DNA from 2 places in the Bacillus cereus group sp. RP43 genome. Region 2 is predicted to be linked to the other one. Evidence: riboswitches for the same ligand, from Rfam matches in the RefSeq annotation. Region 2 holds a riboswitch; the other holds the start of a gene.

Region 1 (8,913 bases), 2.8 Mb from region 2:
GTGAAACTCTTCAGATTGCAAAATTCCTTTTATAACCTCAATAAGTTCCTCATTTTCTTTATTCTTCAGAAGTACTAAATCATACTGCTCTTTCATTATCGGAATAAAGTCTACGTTCACAATTTGGGAAAACTTTTCTGATCCTATCCCAACATCAGCTTTTCCATTCGCGACTTGCGAGGCAACACCAAGGTGATTCGATTCTTCCCATTCATACCCGCTAATATCTTCTTTACCTAATTTTTGAATTCGCAATTGCTCATCCACTAACACCCTAATACCAGAACCCTTTTCTCGATTTACAAATCGTATAGATGACTGAGCTAAATCAGCCCATGTTTTTATATTTTGTGGATTCCCTTTTTGCACATAAAACCCAACATTTCTCGCTAATAAATTAATCATAATATATGGTTGCCCAACTAAAATACGTTTTACGTAAGGAACATTATATGTACCTGTTTCGCCATCAAATAAATGCAAACTAACGACGCTTCCTTCTCCTTGGTACATCTTCACTAAACTCGTTAAACTACCTTGATATGCTCTTAATATATTAGAATTTGGCAGACGATTTTCTATATGTTTTGCCAACATATCTAACGTTAGTTCTTGACCACTAATGATGCGTGTATTCGAACTACTAATTTCGTCCTTCTTTACAGGAGTAAATTGTACCTTACCTGTTTTCATTTGTTTTATATATTGTTCTAAATCCACTGCATCAATGCGCATTTGTCTACCAACCCTATAAGAAGGAAGTTCTCCCTTTTTAATTAGGTCGTATACAGTTAATTTTGATACTTTTAATCGCTTTGCTACTTCTTCCGTTGTGTAGGAATGATGATCCATAGACGATTCCTCACTTTCTTCCTTCATTGTAACAAAGAAAAGAATATTTCTCCTATTTTTTCAAAACAACTATATCGTTCAAATTATATTCAATTATAACTAGTTATACTTAGTTATATTTAGTTATAATTAATTTAGTAAACGAAAGGGGATTTTTTATGAACAAATTTACATTACGATTCATTGGGGTACTTATACTTTCTTTTCTTCTTATATTCAGTACAGCTTGTTCACGTGGAGAAAAGTCAGCTGCTAAAGAAGGAGAATCAGTGGAGCTGACTATATCAGCGGCTGCAAGTTTACAAGATGCATTAAAAGAAATTGAAAAACAATATAAAGAAAAAGAACCAAATATTAAGCTTTCTTTTAACTTCGGTGCTTCCGGCGCGCTGCAACAACAAATTGAACAAGGTGCGCCCGCTGATTTATTCTTCTCTGCAGCAGAAGATAAATTCCAAACCCTTGTTAAAAAAGGATTCATTAATGAAAAAGAAGGGAAAAACCTTCTTGGAAATGAACTAGTTCTAGTCGTTCCAAAAGATAGTTCTCTTTCAAAATTTCAAGATTTAAAAGATGAGAAAATCAAGAAAATCGCACTTGGTACACCCGAATCTGTACCTGCAGGAAAATATGCAAAAGCTTCTCTCACACATGAAAATCTTTGGAATGACGTTCAAAATAAAATCGTATTTACAAAAGATGTTCGCCAAGTGTTAACATATGTAGAAACAGGTAATGTTGATGCTGGTATTGTATATAAAACAGACGCTCTCGTTTCAGACAAGGTAAAAATTGCAGAGGCGGCAGCGGCTAATTCTCATGAGCCAATCCACTATCCTTTAGGTGTCATAAAGGAATCTAAGCATAAGAAAGAGGCGACTTCATTCTATGAGTATTTGCAATCAAAAGATGCACAATCTATCTTTAAGAAATATGGATTTACAATCCTGCCATAATTACTATGAGCTTTGATGCAATTTTGTCACCTGTCTTTCTATCTTTGCGAGTAGCTGCGTGCGCCACCATTATCGTTACGATTTTGGGAACGATTATTGGACGAGCATTAGCGCGCTCCTCTTGGCGATATAAAGTACTACTAGAAACTATTTTCTTATTACCAATGGTGCTTCCACCAACTGTTATCGGCTTTTTTCTAATTATCATTTTCGGAAATAACAGTCCCATTGGAAAGTGGATTGAATCATTATTTCAGCAGTCCATTATGTTTACATCTACTGCTGCTATCATTGCTTCTACAGTCGTTGCATTTCCGCTCATGTACCAATCAGCAAAAACAGGATTTTCTATCGCAAATGTACAAATTGAAGATGGCGCGCGTGATCTTGGTGCAAGTGAATATCAAGTTTTTCTACATGTTACACTCCCGCTTGCATTTCCTGCACTACTTAGCGGTATGATTTTAAGCTTTGTTCGCGCACTCGGTGAATTTGGTGCAACTTTAATGTTTGCAGGAAATATACCTGGCAAAACTCAGACGATTCCGACGGCGATTTATATGGCTATTGATGCAAGTAATATGCAACTAGCTTGGACACTTGTAATCATAACGATCAGTATGTCCCTTCTATTCTTATTATGTATTCAACTCATTAATAGAAAAATTACTACTTCTTAAAGCAGCTTTCAACAAAAGCTGCTTTATTATTTCCCGAAAAATAAATTGATTTAATCAATAACTGAATTTTACCTCTTATTTAAATATACATTTTATTTGAATTCACTTTCTAAAATAGGTAATTTCCTGTTATTATATGAAAGTGTTTCAAAAAATGAAGAAATGAAAACGCATTTATATAGTAAATTCTTCATCCTGTTTTAGCGATCGGTAATCTTCTACTCTATTAGTGGGGCATTACCGATCGTTAGAACGATATGTAATTATATTGGTATAGAAAACCGAAGGGAGTCTTGTAATGGACATTTTATTAGCGCTTCTTCCTGCAATCGCATGGGGAAACATCTTATTAGTAAGCGTAAAAATGGGCGGTGGTGCATATAGCCAAACGGTAGGTATGACAATCGGTGCTCTATTCTTCGCAACAATTATGTATGTATTTACTCAACCAACTTTAACAATGACAGTCTTGATTGTTGGCTTTATTTCAGGTTTATTCTGGGCTTTAGGGCAAGTAAACCAATTAAAAACAGTTGAAAAACTAGGTGTTTCAACTACTGTAACTATTTCTACTGGTATGCAACTTGTTGCAACTTCTATCTTTGGAGTTATCGCTTTTCGCGAGTGGACTACTACTACAACGATTGTTCTGGGAACGATTGCAATCCTATTAATCGTAGTTGGTGTAGTATTCACATCATTAGATGATAAAGAAAATGCACAGCCACCAGGACAATTGAAAAAGGGACTTCTTACTTTAATTGTTTCTACTTTCGGCTATCTTGTATATGTAATTATTATTCGTTGGTATAACATCGATGGTTGGTCTGCTATTTTACCACAGGCAGTTGGTATGTTCGTTGGTGCGGTTGTACTGACGTCTAAACATAAACCATTTAACAAATATGCAATGCGTAATGCTTTATCTGGTTTACTTTGGGGAACAGGAAACTTATTCTTACTTCTTTCATTACCACGTGTCGGAGTAGCGACAAGCTTCCCATTATCTCAAACTGGAATCGTTATCTCAACATTCGGTGCGATTGTATTCTTAGGTGAAAAGAAAACAAAACGCCAATTGATTTTTATTGCACTAGGTAGTGTTTTAATTATCGGCGGCGCTGTCTTGCTTGGTATGACGAAAGCGTAATCTTATAATCTATCAATCCCTGAAGCATTTCTGCTTCAGGGATTTTTTAATTGCAAACAACTATTTTTCAAATATAACAATCTTATAGCCCCTTTTTATATCACTTCTCCTCCCTCCAACTTCATTTTTTCATGATAAGTCTTTTCTTTTTACAAAATTCTCTTAAAAATGGTATCGTTTTTTATAACATATTCTCATCAGAAAGGAATAAAGGATATGCCTAATAAACATCGAATTTTATTTATTGGTGCCGGTCGTATGGCAGAAGCTATATTTGCTGGACTACTTACAACAAGTAAAGAATACATCGAAGAAATTATTGTTTCCAACCGAAGCAACATAGAAAAACTAACGCAATTACAAACTCAATATGATTTATCGATTACAACTGATTGGAAGCAGCATATTAAATCTGTAGATACAATCGTTTTAGCAATGCCACCTGTCGCACATGAACAGCTATTAGCGGATCTATCCCCTCTTCTAACTGATCAATTTGTCGTGACAGTTGCTGCCGGAATCGGACCATCTTATCTAGAAGAAAGACTTCCCCAAGGGACACCTGTTGCTTGGATTATGCCAAATACAGCTGCTGGAATTGGAAAGTCTATCTCCTTATACACGACGGGACATTCTGTAGATGAAACACATCAAGAAACGTTACAACTTCTTTTAAAAGGTATCGGTACCTCACAGTTTTGTACCGAAGAGGAAGTTCACCAACTTACCGCAGTTACTGGTAGTGCACCTGCTTTTCTCTATCACTTTGCTGAAGGTTTAATTGAAGCAACGAAAAGCTATGGTATTGATGAGGAAACAGCAAAGCACCTTGTCATTCAAATGATTGCTGGCTCTGCCGCTATGCTCCAGCAAAATCAAGATCCAGCTATGCTCCGCGAACAAGTAACAACACCAGGAGGTTCAACGGCTGAAGGCTTAAAAGTTCTATATGAAAATAATTTTTCAGAAGTCATTCAACAAGCAGTTGAAGCAACAAATAAAAAAGCTAGGGGGAAATAATATGAGTTTAACAAGTTTAAAAGACTATACAACATTACATAACGGCGTGAAGATGCCTTGGTTCGGTTTAGGTGTTTTTAAAGTAGAAGATGGTTCAGAAGTAATTGATTCTGTAAAAGCAGCTATAAAAAATGGATATCGTAGCATCGATACAGCTGCAATCTATAAAAATGAAGACGGCGTTGGTCAAGCAATTCGCGAATCTGCTATTCCTCGTGAAGAGTTATTCATCACTTCAAAAGTGTGGAATAGCGATCAAGGCTACGAGTCAACATTACAAGCATTTGAAACTACATTAGAAAAATTAGGTCTAGAATATTTAGATCTATATTTAGTACATTGGCCTGTAAAAGGAAAATACACTGAATCATGGAAAGCTTTAGAGCAGCTTTATAAAGATGGTCGTGTTCGTGCTATTGGTGTGAGTAATTTCCATATTCACCACCTGCAAGACGTATTTGAAATTGCAGAAATTAAACCAATGGTTAACCAAGTGGAATACCACCCACGTTTAGCACAAGAAGAATTACACACTTTCTGTAAAGAACATAACATCCAGCTTGAGGCTTGGTCACCATTAATGCAAGGGCAGCTACTGGATAATCCAACATTACAAGAAATCGCAACAAAATATAATAAATCAACTGCACAAGTTATTTTACGCTGGGATTTACAAAATGAAGTTGTAACGATTCCTAAATCAATTAAAGAACATCGCATTATTAAAAATGCAAACATATTTGATTTTGAATTAAGCACTGATGATATGAAAGCAATTCAAGCTTTAAATGAGAATCATCGCGTTGGCCCAGATCCAGATAACTTTAACTTCTAGTAAGGAAACCACTGCCATATGCAGTGGTTTTTTCGCTTTCAATAAAACTGAAAATTTAAACTATATTTCATTTGATTGACACTTCATTATCTAAGGTGTAAGATTTTGAATTATCAAAGAAACACAAAAATTAATAAAATTTATTTGTTTACTCATTGTATCAAGAGAGGTGGAGGGACTGGCCCTTTGAAACCTCGGCAGCAGGTTCATTTTGAATACTGTGCCACTTCCTGCAAGCTTTGTGCTTGAAAGATAGAATGAGGGACTTCGTTTATATACGGGTGCATAACTTGTACGTAAAAATCCCTCTTTCTCAATATGAAAAGAGGGATTTTTTGTTTTTCATTTCCCTCATCATCATCCAATCTTATTAACTATTTAGGAGGAAAATCAAATGAAAAAGAAGTTTGTACCCGGTATTGCATCAGTTGTAGGAGTAAGTATTTTATTAACTGGTTGCGGTAGTTATAAAAACGAAGCTAGCGGAGCAAATGCAAAAGATGAGGCACCTAGTAAGCAAGTTTTAAATTTATCTTCACCTACTGAGATTCGAACAATGGATACGGCTCGTGCTACAGATACTGATTCTGGTCAAGTAATGAGAAACGTATTTGAAGGTTTGTATAATCTTGGTGAAGGTAACAAACCTGTCCCAGGTGTTGCAAAATCTCATGAAGTAAGTGGCGATAAAACGAAATACACATTCCATTTACGAGATTCAAAATGGTCAAACGGTACTCCTGTTACAGCGAAAGATTTTGTCTTCGCTTGGCAAAGAGCTGTTGATCCAGCAACAGCCTCTGAATATGCTTTTTTATTCTTTGATATTAAAAACGCTAAAAAAATTAATAGTAAAGAGCTTCCAGCCGATCAACTTGGTGTAAAAGCAGTTGATGACCATACGTTTGAAGTAGAATTAGAGCGCCCTGTTCCGTATTTTATTAGCTTAACGGCATTCCCAACATTTCTACCAATCAACGAGGAATTCTTTAAAGCACAAGGTGATAAGTACGCTTTAGAAGATAATAAAATCTTATACAACGGAGCTTTTACACTAAGCGATTGGAAGCATGAACAAAGCTTTAAATTTAAGAAAAACTCTACCTATTGGGATAAAGATAATGTCAAACTCGAAGAAATCAATTTCAACGTTGTGAAAGAGAAATCAACAGAAGTAAATTTATTCGAATCCAAACAATTAGACCGTATAAAACTAACATCTGACTTCGTTGATAAATATAAAAAGGATGCTAACTTTAAAGAACGTCCGAACGTAGGGGTACAATTTTTACGTATGAATCAACAAAATAAAATACTTCAAAACGTTTCTGCGCGCCAAGCAATCGATCAAACAATTGATAGAAAATCCTTTGTAAATACGTTATTAAATGATGGATCTACACCAACATTTGGTCTCGTTCCAAAAAACTTTGCAAAAGGACCTGATGGAAAAGACTTCCGTACTGCAAACGGCGATTTAACAAAAGTTGATACAAAATCTGCACAAGAGTTATGGAAAAAAGCTAAACAAGAGCTTGGTTCTGAAAAGATAACATTAGAATTATTAACGAGTGATGCTGACCTTGATAAGAAAACTGGTGAATTCTTAAAAGGACAACTAGAAAAGAATTTAGATGGATTAACAGTAAATATAAAACCGCAACCACGTAAACAACAAGTTTCGCTTTTATTAAAAGGTGACTACGAAATTGGAATTGATGGCTGGAGCCCTGACTTTGCGGATCCAATTACATTCCTTGAATTGTTTACAACGAATAACCCTTACAACTTAGATCATTACTCTAATAAAGAGTTTGATGACACAATTGAAAAAGTTAAAACTACCTTGGCTGGTGATGAAAAAGCTCGCTGGGAAGCATTACTAGCATCCGAGAAAATATTATTTAAAGACTCTGTTATCGCTCCTCTTTACCAAAAAGGCGAATCTTATTTAGAACGTTCTTATGTGAAAGGAATTGTGCAAGTAGACTTTGCAGGTCAATTAAACTTCAAGTGGGCACAAATTGAAAAATAAAGTGAAATTTTAATCAGCCCTCACCAATTGGGCTTTTACGGGCAGTTGATCCCCCACCTAACTTCTTTGCTTTCACTGAATTCTGAGGTGAGGATCTTACTGCCCGTTAATGCGGGATAAAATGCAACTTAGATCATTGTGTTCCCACCCACACCCATTGTTTTTTTAGCAAAATATATTAAAAGCAGATTCCCTAATATGAGGAAATCTGCTTTTCTAATATATTATTCCAAGAAATTAACACTCCACTTTTTATTATTGACATATAGTTCTTTCCGGTGTTAATATTCTAAATAATCAAAGAAACGAAATATTTTACCATCAAAATATAATGTCTACTAAGTTGAAACATATAATGACAGATTATAGTTCAACATGTATATACATATAGAACACCCAATTACCTATATATACATATTTATAATAGGTTTTCTCTTCTTCTATAGCTACACTTCAAGACATGGACATTATGACGTTACGAACAACACATTTAGGGAGGAAAGAACAATGAAGAAAAAAATTGTACCTGTTGTTGCATCTGTTTTAGGGGCAAGTCTACTACTAACTGCTTGCGGGGGAAATAAAGATAATGCAGGCGGAGCAAAAGCGAACGATAAAGCACCTGATAAACAAGCAATTAACTTATCATTTGCTTCAGAAATTCCAACAATGGATGTTGCAAAAGCGACGGATGGGGAATCCATGAATGTAATGAGAAATGTTTTTGAAGGTTTGTATGCAATGGGAGAAGATAATAAACCAATTCCTGGTGTCGCTGAGTCAGTTGACATTAGTCCAGACAAAACAAAATATACATTCCATCTTCGTGATTCGAAATGGTCAAACGGTACTCCTGTTACAGCAAAAGATTTTATTTTCGCTTGGCAACGTGCCGTTAACCCTGAAACAGCTGCTGAATATGCATTCTTATTCTTTGATATAAAAAATGCAAAACAAATAAACCAAAAAGAAGTAGCAATCGATCAATTAGGTGTTAAAGCTCTTGATGATAAAACTTTAGAAGTACAACTGGACCGACCTGTTCCCTACTTCTTAAGCTTAACAACATTTTCAACATTCTTACCAATTAATGAAGAGTATTTAAAATCTCAAGGTGATAAATACGGTTTAGAAACGAATCATTTAATTTACAACGGGGCTTTCACATTAGATAACTGGAAACATGAACAAAGCTTCCAATTGAAAAAGAACCCTAACTATTGGGATGCTAAAACTGTAAAATTAGAAGAAATTAACTTCAATGTCGTTAAAGATAAGTCTACAGAAGTTAACTTATATGATTCGGGACAAATTGATCGTGTTGCTTTAACTGCGGAATTTGTTGATAAATATAAAAACGATGCAAACTTCAAAGAACGTGCTGA
Region 2 (8,913 bases):
GAGAGATTGAAAGAAGCACATAAAGATAAGCTGAAACGTAATCGTATAAAGCGTCTTGTTGATGGGACGAGCAGTCCGAAACATATTGAAAAGATGAAAAATACGAAAAATGAATTGGCTTACCGTTCTTTTTACAATCCGACAACGTATGTGTGGGGACCGCCTGGAACAGGGAAGTCGTACAATTTATCACGTATTATTTCGGCTCATTATCAAAAAGGAAAATCGGTACTTGTGTTAGCTCATAGTAATGCGGCAGTTGACGTATTAATGAGCGAAGTAACGAAGCAAATTGAGAAGAAAAAGAAATGGACACCTGGTGAAATCGTTCGTTACGGTTTTAGCCAACATGAACATATACGAAATCATGAAACGTTACTTGCATCGAAGTTAGTTGAAACGACGAACGGATCTTGGGGAGAAGAAAGACTCTATTTAGAAGAGACACGACAAGATCTTCGTGAAAAGATTTTATCATATAAAGCGACTTCTGCTGATAAGAAGCGTATACAAGAGATTGAAAGTGATCTTCGAAAGCAAAAAGCGAAAATTAAAGAAGTAGAAAAAGAATATATTGAAAATGCGCAAGTAATCGGTGCGACTTTATCGAAATGTGCCATTGATTCACTTATTTATGAGCGTACATTTGATTTAGTTGTCGTAGATGAAGTAAGTATGGCATATGTGCCGCAAATCGCATTAGCTGCTTCTCTTGGAAAACGTATCGTCGTTTGTGGCGACTTTTTACAATTGCCTCCGATTGCGATGGCAAACCATGAACTTGTTAGAAAATGGCTCGGCGAAGATATGTTTTACCATGCAGGGATTGTTGATTCTGTAAATAAATCAGAAGCACATCCCAACCTTTTTATGTTGCAGGAACAAAGACGTATGCATGCGGATATATCGAAGTTTACAAACTCATTTATTTATAAAAATAGAGTATATGACCATCCGTCTGTTTCAGAGCGTAAAGAACTTGCGCAATTGCAGCCGTTCGCAAATGAGGCGAGTGTTTTATTTGATACGAGCTTAATGGGAGCATTTTCCTTAAAAGACGCTGCATCTGGTTCTCGTTTTAATATTATGTCTGGTTTAGTAGCGATGCAAATGATGTTAATCGGACTGCTAGATGGTGTGCAATCTATCGGTGTGGTTACGCCTTACAGGGCGCAGTCACGCTTTTTATCAACGTGTATCAGGGAAATGTTGCAGAGAACGAAATATCAAAACATACCAGTATTAGCGGCAACAGTTCATAAGTTTCAAGGGTCTGAAAGAGATATGATGATCTTTGATACAGTTGATAGTTATCCGCAAGAACGACCTGGTGTGTTATTCTTTGATCATAAAAACCATCGTCTCGTCAATGTAGCAGTAACGAGAGCGAGAGGGAAGTTCATTCAATTATCGGATTGCCATTATATGCGTAAAAATCTTTCGAGAAAACAAGCGTTATCACAATTAACAGCTCATATAGAACGTCACGGAGATGTGTATGATCGCACGACATCAAGACAATTATGGGAGAGAAAAATATCGAAACGATTACGCTGGTTTATGGAAATGAATCTCGAGGAAACGAAAGGGCTATTAAAAGATATTTTAGCTGCAAAACGAAAAATCATTATTTCACTTCCAAGTACGAAGCAAGTAGATAAACGAGTATGGCAAGCGTTAATGCGTACGAATGCACAAGTAACGGTATATAGTGACGGACCAGTTCCATTAAAGAATGTAAAGTTACAAAGGCAAAACAAAGCGTTCCCATTTATAGTAATCGATGATGAAATCTTTTGGGCAGGGGCACCTCTCACATCTCAAATGATGTTTGAAGGTAGTACGGAATTTCCGTACATATGTGCAAGATTACAAGCACCTGAAACAATTGGTGTATTAAAAGGGTTTTTAGATATTCGGTAAATTCGGATAGGAATTCCTTGACTTTTATTCGGAATAAATTTAGAATGAAAATAATTTAATATAATTTAATATAATTTTATGAAAATTCTTATCACGAGAGGTTGAGGGACTGGCCCTATGACACCTCGGCAGCGGATTCTTTATGAATACTGTGCCAATTCCAGCAAGGTAACTTGAAAGATAAGAAAGAAGCTCATTTTGACTGTATATACAGAAGCCTCTTTCTATCTTTTAGAAAGAGGCTTTTTTACGTGAAAATAAAAGGAGGAAGAAAAATGGGAGCGACAGGAGTAACGTCACAAAGAAAAACAATTGAAGAGAGTATCGAAAGAAATAAGGAAAAGTACATAAAAACAAGTCATGATATTCATGGGAATCCGGAGATTGGTAACCAAGAATTTTATGCATCAAGAACGTTAAGTTTATTACTAGGTAGTGCAGGATTTCAGTTGCAGCACAATATAGCTGGTCATGAAACAGGTTTTATCGCACGAAAAAGTTCAGGGAAACAAGGACCAGTTATCGCATTTTTAGCTGAGTATGATGCTTTACCAGGACTCGGTCATGCGTGTGGTCACAATTTAATTGGCACAATTAGCGTTGCGGCAGCAATCGCATTATCAGAAACGCTTGAAGAAATCGGCGGAGAAGTTGTCGTGTTTGGAACACCAGCAGAAGAAGGCGGGCCAAACGGTAGCGCAAAGTCGAGTTATGTAAAAGCTGGGTTATTTAAAAATATCGATGCAGCGCTTATGATTCATCCGAGCGGAAAGACAGCGACGACGAGTCCTTCATTAGCAGTCGATCCACTTGATTTTCATTTTTACGGAAAAACAGCTCACGCCGCAGCTTCACCTGAAGAAGGGATTAACGCATTAGACGCGGTAATTCAGCTTTATAACGGTATTAACGCACTTCGCCAACAACTTCCGTCAGATGTGAGAATTCATGGCGTCATTACAGAGGGCGGAAAAGCACCTAACATTATTCCTGACTACGCTGCCGCACGGTTCTTCATCCGTGCAGCTACGCGAAAAAGATGTGCGGAAGTAACAGAAAAAGTAAGAAATATTGCACAAGGAGCAGCGTTAGCAACAGGCGCAAAAGTAAAAATCCATCAATTCCAAAATGAAATCGATGAACTACTCGTAACAAAAACATATAACGACATCGTAGCGGAAGAATTAGAACTATTAGGTGAAGATGTAAATCGCAAAGAAAGAGTAGGGATCGGTTCAACCGACGCCGGAAACGTAAGCCAAGTCGTACCGACCATTCACCCGTACATTAAAATCGGACCAGATGACTTAATTGCACATACGAATGAATTTAGAGAAGCAGCACGTTCAGAACTAGGAGATAAAGCGTTAATTACATCGGCAAAAGCATTAGCAAATACAGCGTATCGATTAATTACAGAAAAAGGACTGTTAGAGAAGGTGAAAGAGGAGTTTAGAGAGGCGCAGAGGAATCAGGGGTAGAGGGTTAAAAGGAGTGGATCATCCACTCCTTTTTCTTTTTTGAGGAAAGCTGGTGCCTATCAATTTAAATAAAGTGTTCATTTTCACATTGAGATGTCAATTCTCTTATTTCTTTATCAAAACGACAATTTCTCCTCAAATTCACTCTTTAAAACAATTAAAGGAGACGATAATCCAAATTGCATTAAAGAGTCTAAAAATGCAGCGAGAGAATCCATCGAATCGCTCATGACTTTCATCATATAATTAAATTCCCCGCTAATTCGATATAAATCTGTTACTTCAGGAGCGGCATTACAATATTGGATAAAATCAGAGCATTGACTCGTTTTAAACATGATGAATGCTTGAATGTTCTTATTAATTTTGGAAGGCTCAAATTTCGTTCGGTAAGCAGCTATAACCCCTTGATCTTCAAGTTTGTTAATACGCTCTTTTACAGCAGGTTGCGTCATGGATATAATTCGTCCTATTTCTGAAACAGAAATTCTCGCATTTTCATACAACAAGTTCATAATTTTATGATCGATTTCATCCAGTTTTACTGTGTTTTGCATTGTGTAGCCTCCTTATTTTATTTTTTAAGTAAATCACAAATTATAACTATAATATCATAAGTGAACGAACTAAATTACCTATAAATCTATATTTGAAATTATTGGTTTTTGAATAAAAATATAAGTATAGGATTTATTAAACGGAAATTTAGGGAGGATGGAAAAAATGAAAAATCTTGATGGGAAAGTAGCGTTAGTAACAGGAGCGAGTCGCGGCATTGGCCGTGCCATTGCAATGAGATTGGCGAAAGATGGGGCATTAGTTGTGATTCACTACGGCCGAAATAAAACAGCTGCAGATGAAACGATTAGTGAGATTGAATCTAATGGAGGAAAAGCGTTCGTAATTGAAGCTGAGCTCAATTCAATTGATGGTGTCAAAAAGCTAGTAGAACAATTAAAAAATGAATTACAAACAAGAGTTGGTACATCAGAGATTGATATTTTAGTAAACAATGCAGGCATAGGTACACAAGGAACGATTGAAAATACGACAGAAGAAGTTTTTGATGAAATTATCGCCGTAAATATGAAGGCACCGTTCTTCTTAATTCAGCAAACATTACCGCTTCTACGAGAACAAGGACGTATTATTAACATTTCATCAGCTGAAGTACGGCTTGGTTTTACAGGATCAATTGCATACGGTTTAAGTAAAGGTGCGCTTAATACGATGACACTTCCTCTAGCTAAATATCTTGGAGAAAGAGATATAACAGTGAATACAATTATGCCGGGATATACGAAGACAGATATGAATGCGAAATTGCTAGATAATCCGGAAATACGAAATTTTGCTACGAATTCATCTGTGTTTGGACGAATAGGGCAAGTTGAAGATATTGCAGATGCAGTAGCGTTCCTTGCTTCTTCTGATAGTCGCTGGGTAACGGGGCAAATCTTAGATGTTTCAGGAGGCTTTTGTTTATAAGGGCAGCACTCTACAATTATCAAATTGAAATTTTTTAAAAAATATAGAGACTCCACTCCTTGGAAATATTTTCACTATTAAGTTGTAACAAAAACCGTAGTTTTTCATTTTTGAAAAGGCTATGGTCCTTTTTAGTTGTAGCAAAGATATGATGCGAGGAAGGTTTTTATAAATCAAAAAAACTTGATTAATTAGTTGCATAAGGGCTTAATCAGCGTATATACTATAAATATCAAAAAAAGTTGATGAAGGGAGAGTGAACTACAGTGGCACAAGATTTTCAGCTCTATGAGAAAAAATTTAAAGCGTTGGCTGATCAGAAGCGTTTAGAGATTATGTATGAACTTTGTCAGCGAGGCCAGACTTGTGTATGTGATTTAACAGAGATTTTTGAAATGACGCAATCTAAGTTGTCATATCATTTAAAGATTTTATTAGATGCAGGTTTAATTGTAAAAGAAACAAAAGGTACGTGGAGTTATTATGATTTAAATGATGCGGAAGTAAATAATTTATTATCAGAAGAATTGTGTTGTATTTTTAGAAAAACCGGCAAAGGAAGCTGTTGTTAAAATTTTACACTATTAATCAAAAAAACTTGATTAATAACATGTAAAGAGGAGGAATAAGCTATGAGATATGTTCATGTTGGTATAAATGTTACTAATTTAGAGAAGTCTATTGAATTTTACGAAAAGGTATTTGGTGTGTCACCAGTTAAGGTGAAAACGGATTATGCAAAATTTTTATTAGAGATGCCAGGACTTAATTTCACGCTGAACGTGCGAGATGAAGTGAAGGGAAATCAGGTAAATCATTTTGGTTTCCAAGTGGATACAGCTGAAGAAATCACATTACATAAAGAAAGATTAGAAAAAGAGGGTTTCTTTGCGCGTGATGAGATGGATACTACTTGTTGCTATGCGGTACAAGATAAGTTTTGGGTAACGGATCCTGATGGTAACGAGTGGGAGTTCTTTTATACAAAAGCAGATAGTGATGTTCATAAAATAGAAGAGTCATCTTGTTGCACGACTTCTAATGAAGTAGCTAAAAATTCTTGTTGTTAATGGGAGATGGAAAATAAAATGAAACGTTTATCTTTTCTAGACCGATATTTAACACTATGGATCTTTCTAGCGATGGCTATTGGAATTGGTTTAGGATTTGTGTTTCCTAGTGTAGTAGACGGACTGAATACATTACAAGTTGGCACGACGTCTATTCCGCTCGCTATTGGTTTAATTGTAATGATGTATCCACCATTAGCGAAAGTTCGCTATGAGGAAATGGGCCGAGTATTTAAAGATGTAAAAGTGTTAGTTCTATCTTTAGTACAAAACTGGATTATTGGTCCGGTACTTATGTTTGTTTTAGCAATTATTTTTCTTCCAGATAAGCCTGAATACATGGTCGGACTCATTATGATTGGTTTAGCCCGTTGTATTGCAATGGTGATTGTTTGGAACGATCTTGCTGATGGAGATAAAGAGTATGCGGCAGGTTTAGTGGCTTTTAACTCGGTATTCCAAATGTTATTCTTCTCCCTTTATGCATACGTGTTTGTAACAGTAATTCCGGAATGGTTAGGCATTGAAGGGGCTATTGTCGATATTACAATGGTAGAAGTAGCGAAATCAGTATTTATCTATTTGGGAATTCCTTTTATAGCAGGTATGTTGACACGTTTTGTACTAGTAAAGCTAAAAGGAAGACAGTGGTATGAAAAGGTGTTTATACCTAAGATTAGTCCACTTACATTAATTGCATTGCTATTTACGATCATCGTTATGTTCTCTTTAAAAGGGGAAATGATTGTTAGCGTGCCGCTAGATGTAGTAAGAATAGCGATTCCGTTATTAATCTATTTTATTGTGATGTTCTTTGTTTCTTTCTTTATGGGAAGAAAAATTGGTGCAAACTATCCGGTAACAACAACGTTAGCATTTACAGCAGGTAGCAATAACTTCGAGTTAGCGATTGCTGTAGCAGTTGGTGTGTTTGGTATTCATTCAGGCGCAGCATTTGCAGCGGTTATCGGTCCTTTAGTTGAAGTACCTGTCATGATTGCACTTGTAAACGTCGCTTTTTGGTTTAAGCGTAAATATTTTAATGATCAACCAGTATAATTTAAAAACAAAGGTGGAAAACAACATGGAAAACAAAAAGACAATCTACTTTTTATGCACAGGAAATTCATGCCGCAGCCAAATGGCAGAAGCCTGGGGGAAACAATATTTAGGAGATAAGTGGAATGTATATTCTGCAGGAATTGAAGCACACGGAGTAAATCCAAATGCTATTAAAGCAATGAACGAAGTAAATATTGACATAACGAATCAAACATCGGATATGATTGATTCAAATATTTTAAATAACGCTGATTTAGTTGTTACGCTTTGTAGTCATGCGGATTCTGTTTGTCCTTCGACATCTCCGCACGTAAATCGTGTTCACTGGGGATTTGATGATCCAGCAGGAAAAGAGTGGTCTGAATTTCAACGTGTTCGCGATGAGATTGGTGAACGTATAAAACGATTTTCTGAAACAGGGGAGTAAATAAAGGAAAGAGCCAATTTTCTATTATATAGGGGATTGGTTCTTTTTTATTATATATTTCATTGGTTTAAAACAATTATTAAAACGAATATAGAATATTCTGTTATCTCATTTAGATGGATATGGTGAGTTTATAAAGTTGTTAGAAAATAAGGGTGGTACATGTAAGGAATTGCAGAGGTATATGGATCTAGCAAAGTATCATATAGAATGCGCATATACGACTGATTTGAGGTTTATTGTACAAACAGATTTAAATCCTTTAAATGTCATATGGAACTCAAATCAATGTGTAAAAGGAATTGTAGATTTTGAATCGATTGGATATATTGATCGTATTGAAGGGTTAGCCTTTTTAATAAAGTGGTATTCCCGGACAAAAGGAATAGAGTCACATGAAGTATATTCAAGTGTTGCTATTTCATTTTTAGAAGGGTATAGGGCCCATAATATTTTAACCTCAAATGATTATAAGAGACTTTCTTCATTATTATGGTTATCTGGTGCTTTGAATTGGAACTTCGTTAAAAAAACGTTAAGTATGTTAGATGATGTGGGGCGGTTAGAAGAACATTTGAAAGTTTATAGAGTAAGGGGAGAAAGATTGTCCTCGCTAATAAGTAGAGAAAGAGCCAAATCGTGTGAGTAGGCTCTTTCGTTTGTATACAATTATACCTCTTTATAAAACTATCATTCGAAATGTTGATGATAGTGAATATGATGTTTTTAAAAATTTATATATGTGCTCATAAATTTATGCAGAGAACTCATATGACTTCGCAAAAATACTTGAATATGCCGAAGACTATGGTTCATATAGGTCAGGATTTATTTCTTTAGTGTTATTAATTGAAAAAAGACTGTTACCAGAATATAGTGCTAACTTATCAGGAGCTTGTAGACTAAAAATTTAATAAGACTCATCCCGCAAAATCGAGGAAGCAGGAATGTGTACAGATAATTGATGATTTTTCTGATCCGCTCATTTTAATAATAGTAAGGGAAAATAGAGGGAATCTTTAAGGGAGATAAAAGAGAGTTTAATAAAGAAAATGAATAATTAATATTAAATAAAAGAACGCAATTTAGAATTTATTTCTAATTACGTTCTTTTATTTTGTAACAATGCTATGTGTAAAGAACTTGGTAATTTATTCAGAAAAAAATAAAAAGAGAGTCTTGCAAACAAAGGTTTCATTTTATAGAAAAAGAGAAATTAAAAAAGAGCACTCTATATAAGTGCTTTTTAAGATAGGGAGTAACTCATTGGGCAGAACGTCTAGGATAGTAGTATATGATGTGAAAAAATAAGAACAAATTTTATTATTAACTCCATATAAAAGAGTAACTTATTTCCTATTGATCGTATTTGGTATGATGCCTTAGAAAAACTTGCTTGGACTCCTTCTAGTATGACAATCGGAATTATTTGGGCTGTATTATAGGGACTTATTGCATTATC

What was found. A riboswitch is a leader RNA that binds a small molecule or an ion and turns the genes downstream of it on or off. The one in region 2 is predicted to bind S-adenosylmethionine.
Region 1: another riboswitch for S-adenosylmethionine. It lies ahead of QCI75_RS25700 (peptide ABC transporter substrate-binding protein); the one in region 2 lies ahead of QCI75_RS11545 (M20 family metallopeptidase).

Annotation. Positions count from the first base shown of each region.
Region 1 covers NZ_JARVHQ010000001.1:4,954,855-4,963,767, forward strand. Annotated here, with positions in the region: gene QCI75_RS25670 (substrate-binding domain-containing protein) at 1-879, opposite strand, end outside; gene modA (molybdate ABC transporter substrate-binding protein) at 1,011-1,808, shown strand; gene modB (molybdate ABC transporter permease subunit) at 1,814-2,488, shown strand; gene QCI75_RS25685 (GRP family sugar transporter) at 2,787-3,638, shown strand; gene proC (pyrroline-5-carboxylate reductase) at 3,855-4,658, shown strand; gene QCI75_RS25695 (aldo/keto reductase) at 4,660-5,493, shown strand; SAM riboswitch class I at 5,648-5,752, shown strand; gene QCI75_RS25700 (peptide ABC transporter substrate-binding protein) at 5,888-7,528, shown strand; gene QCI75_RS25705 (peptide ABC transporter substrate-binding protein) at 8,036-8,913, shown strand, end outside.
Region 2 covers NZ_JARVHQ010000001.1:2,197,048-2,205,960, forward strand. Annotated here, with positions in the region: gene QCI75_RS11540 (AAA domain-containing protein) at 1-1,923, shown strand, start outside; SAM riboswitch class I at 2,009-2,110, shown strand; gene QCI75_RS11545 (M20 family metallopeptidase) at 2,199-3,404, shown strand; gene QCI75_RS11550 (Lrp/AsnC family transcriptional regulator) at 3,521-3,961, opposite strand; gene QCI75_RS11555 (SDR family oxidoreductase) at 4,128-4,892, shown strand; gene arsR (arsenical resistance operon transcriptional regulator ArsR) at 5,159-5,464, shown strand; gene QCI75_RS11565 (ArsI/CadI family heavy metal resistance metalloenzyme) at 5,525-5,962, shown strand; gene arsB (ACR3 family arsenite efflux transporter) at 5,981-7,021, shown strand; gene arsC (arsenate reductase (thioredoxin)) at 7,047-7,451, shown strand; partial or broken gene QCI75_RS11580 (phosphotransferase) at 7,558-8,100, shown strand; partial or broken gene QCI75_RS11585 (TspO/MBR family protein) at 8,810-8,913, shown strand, end outside.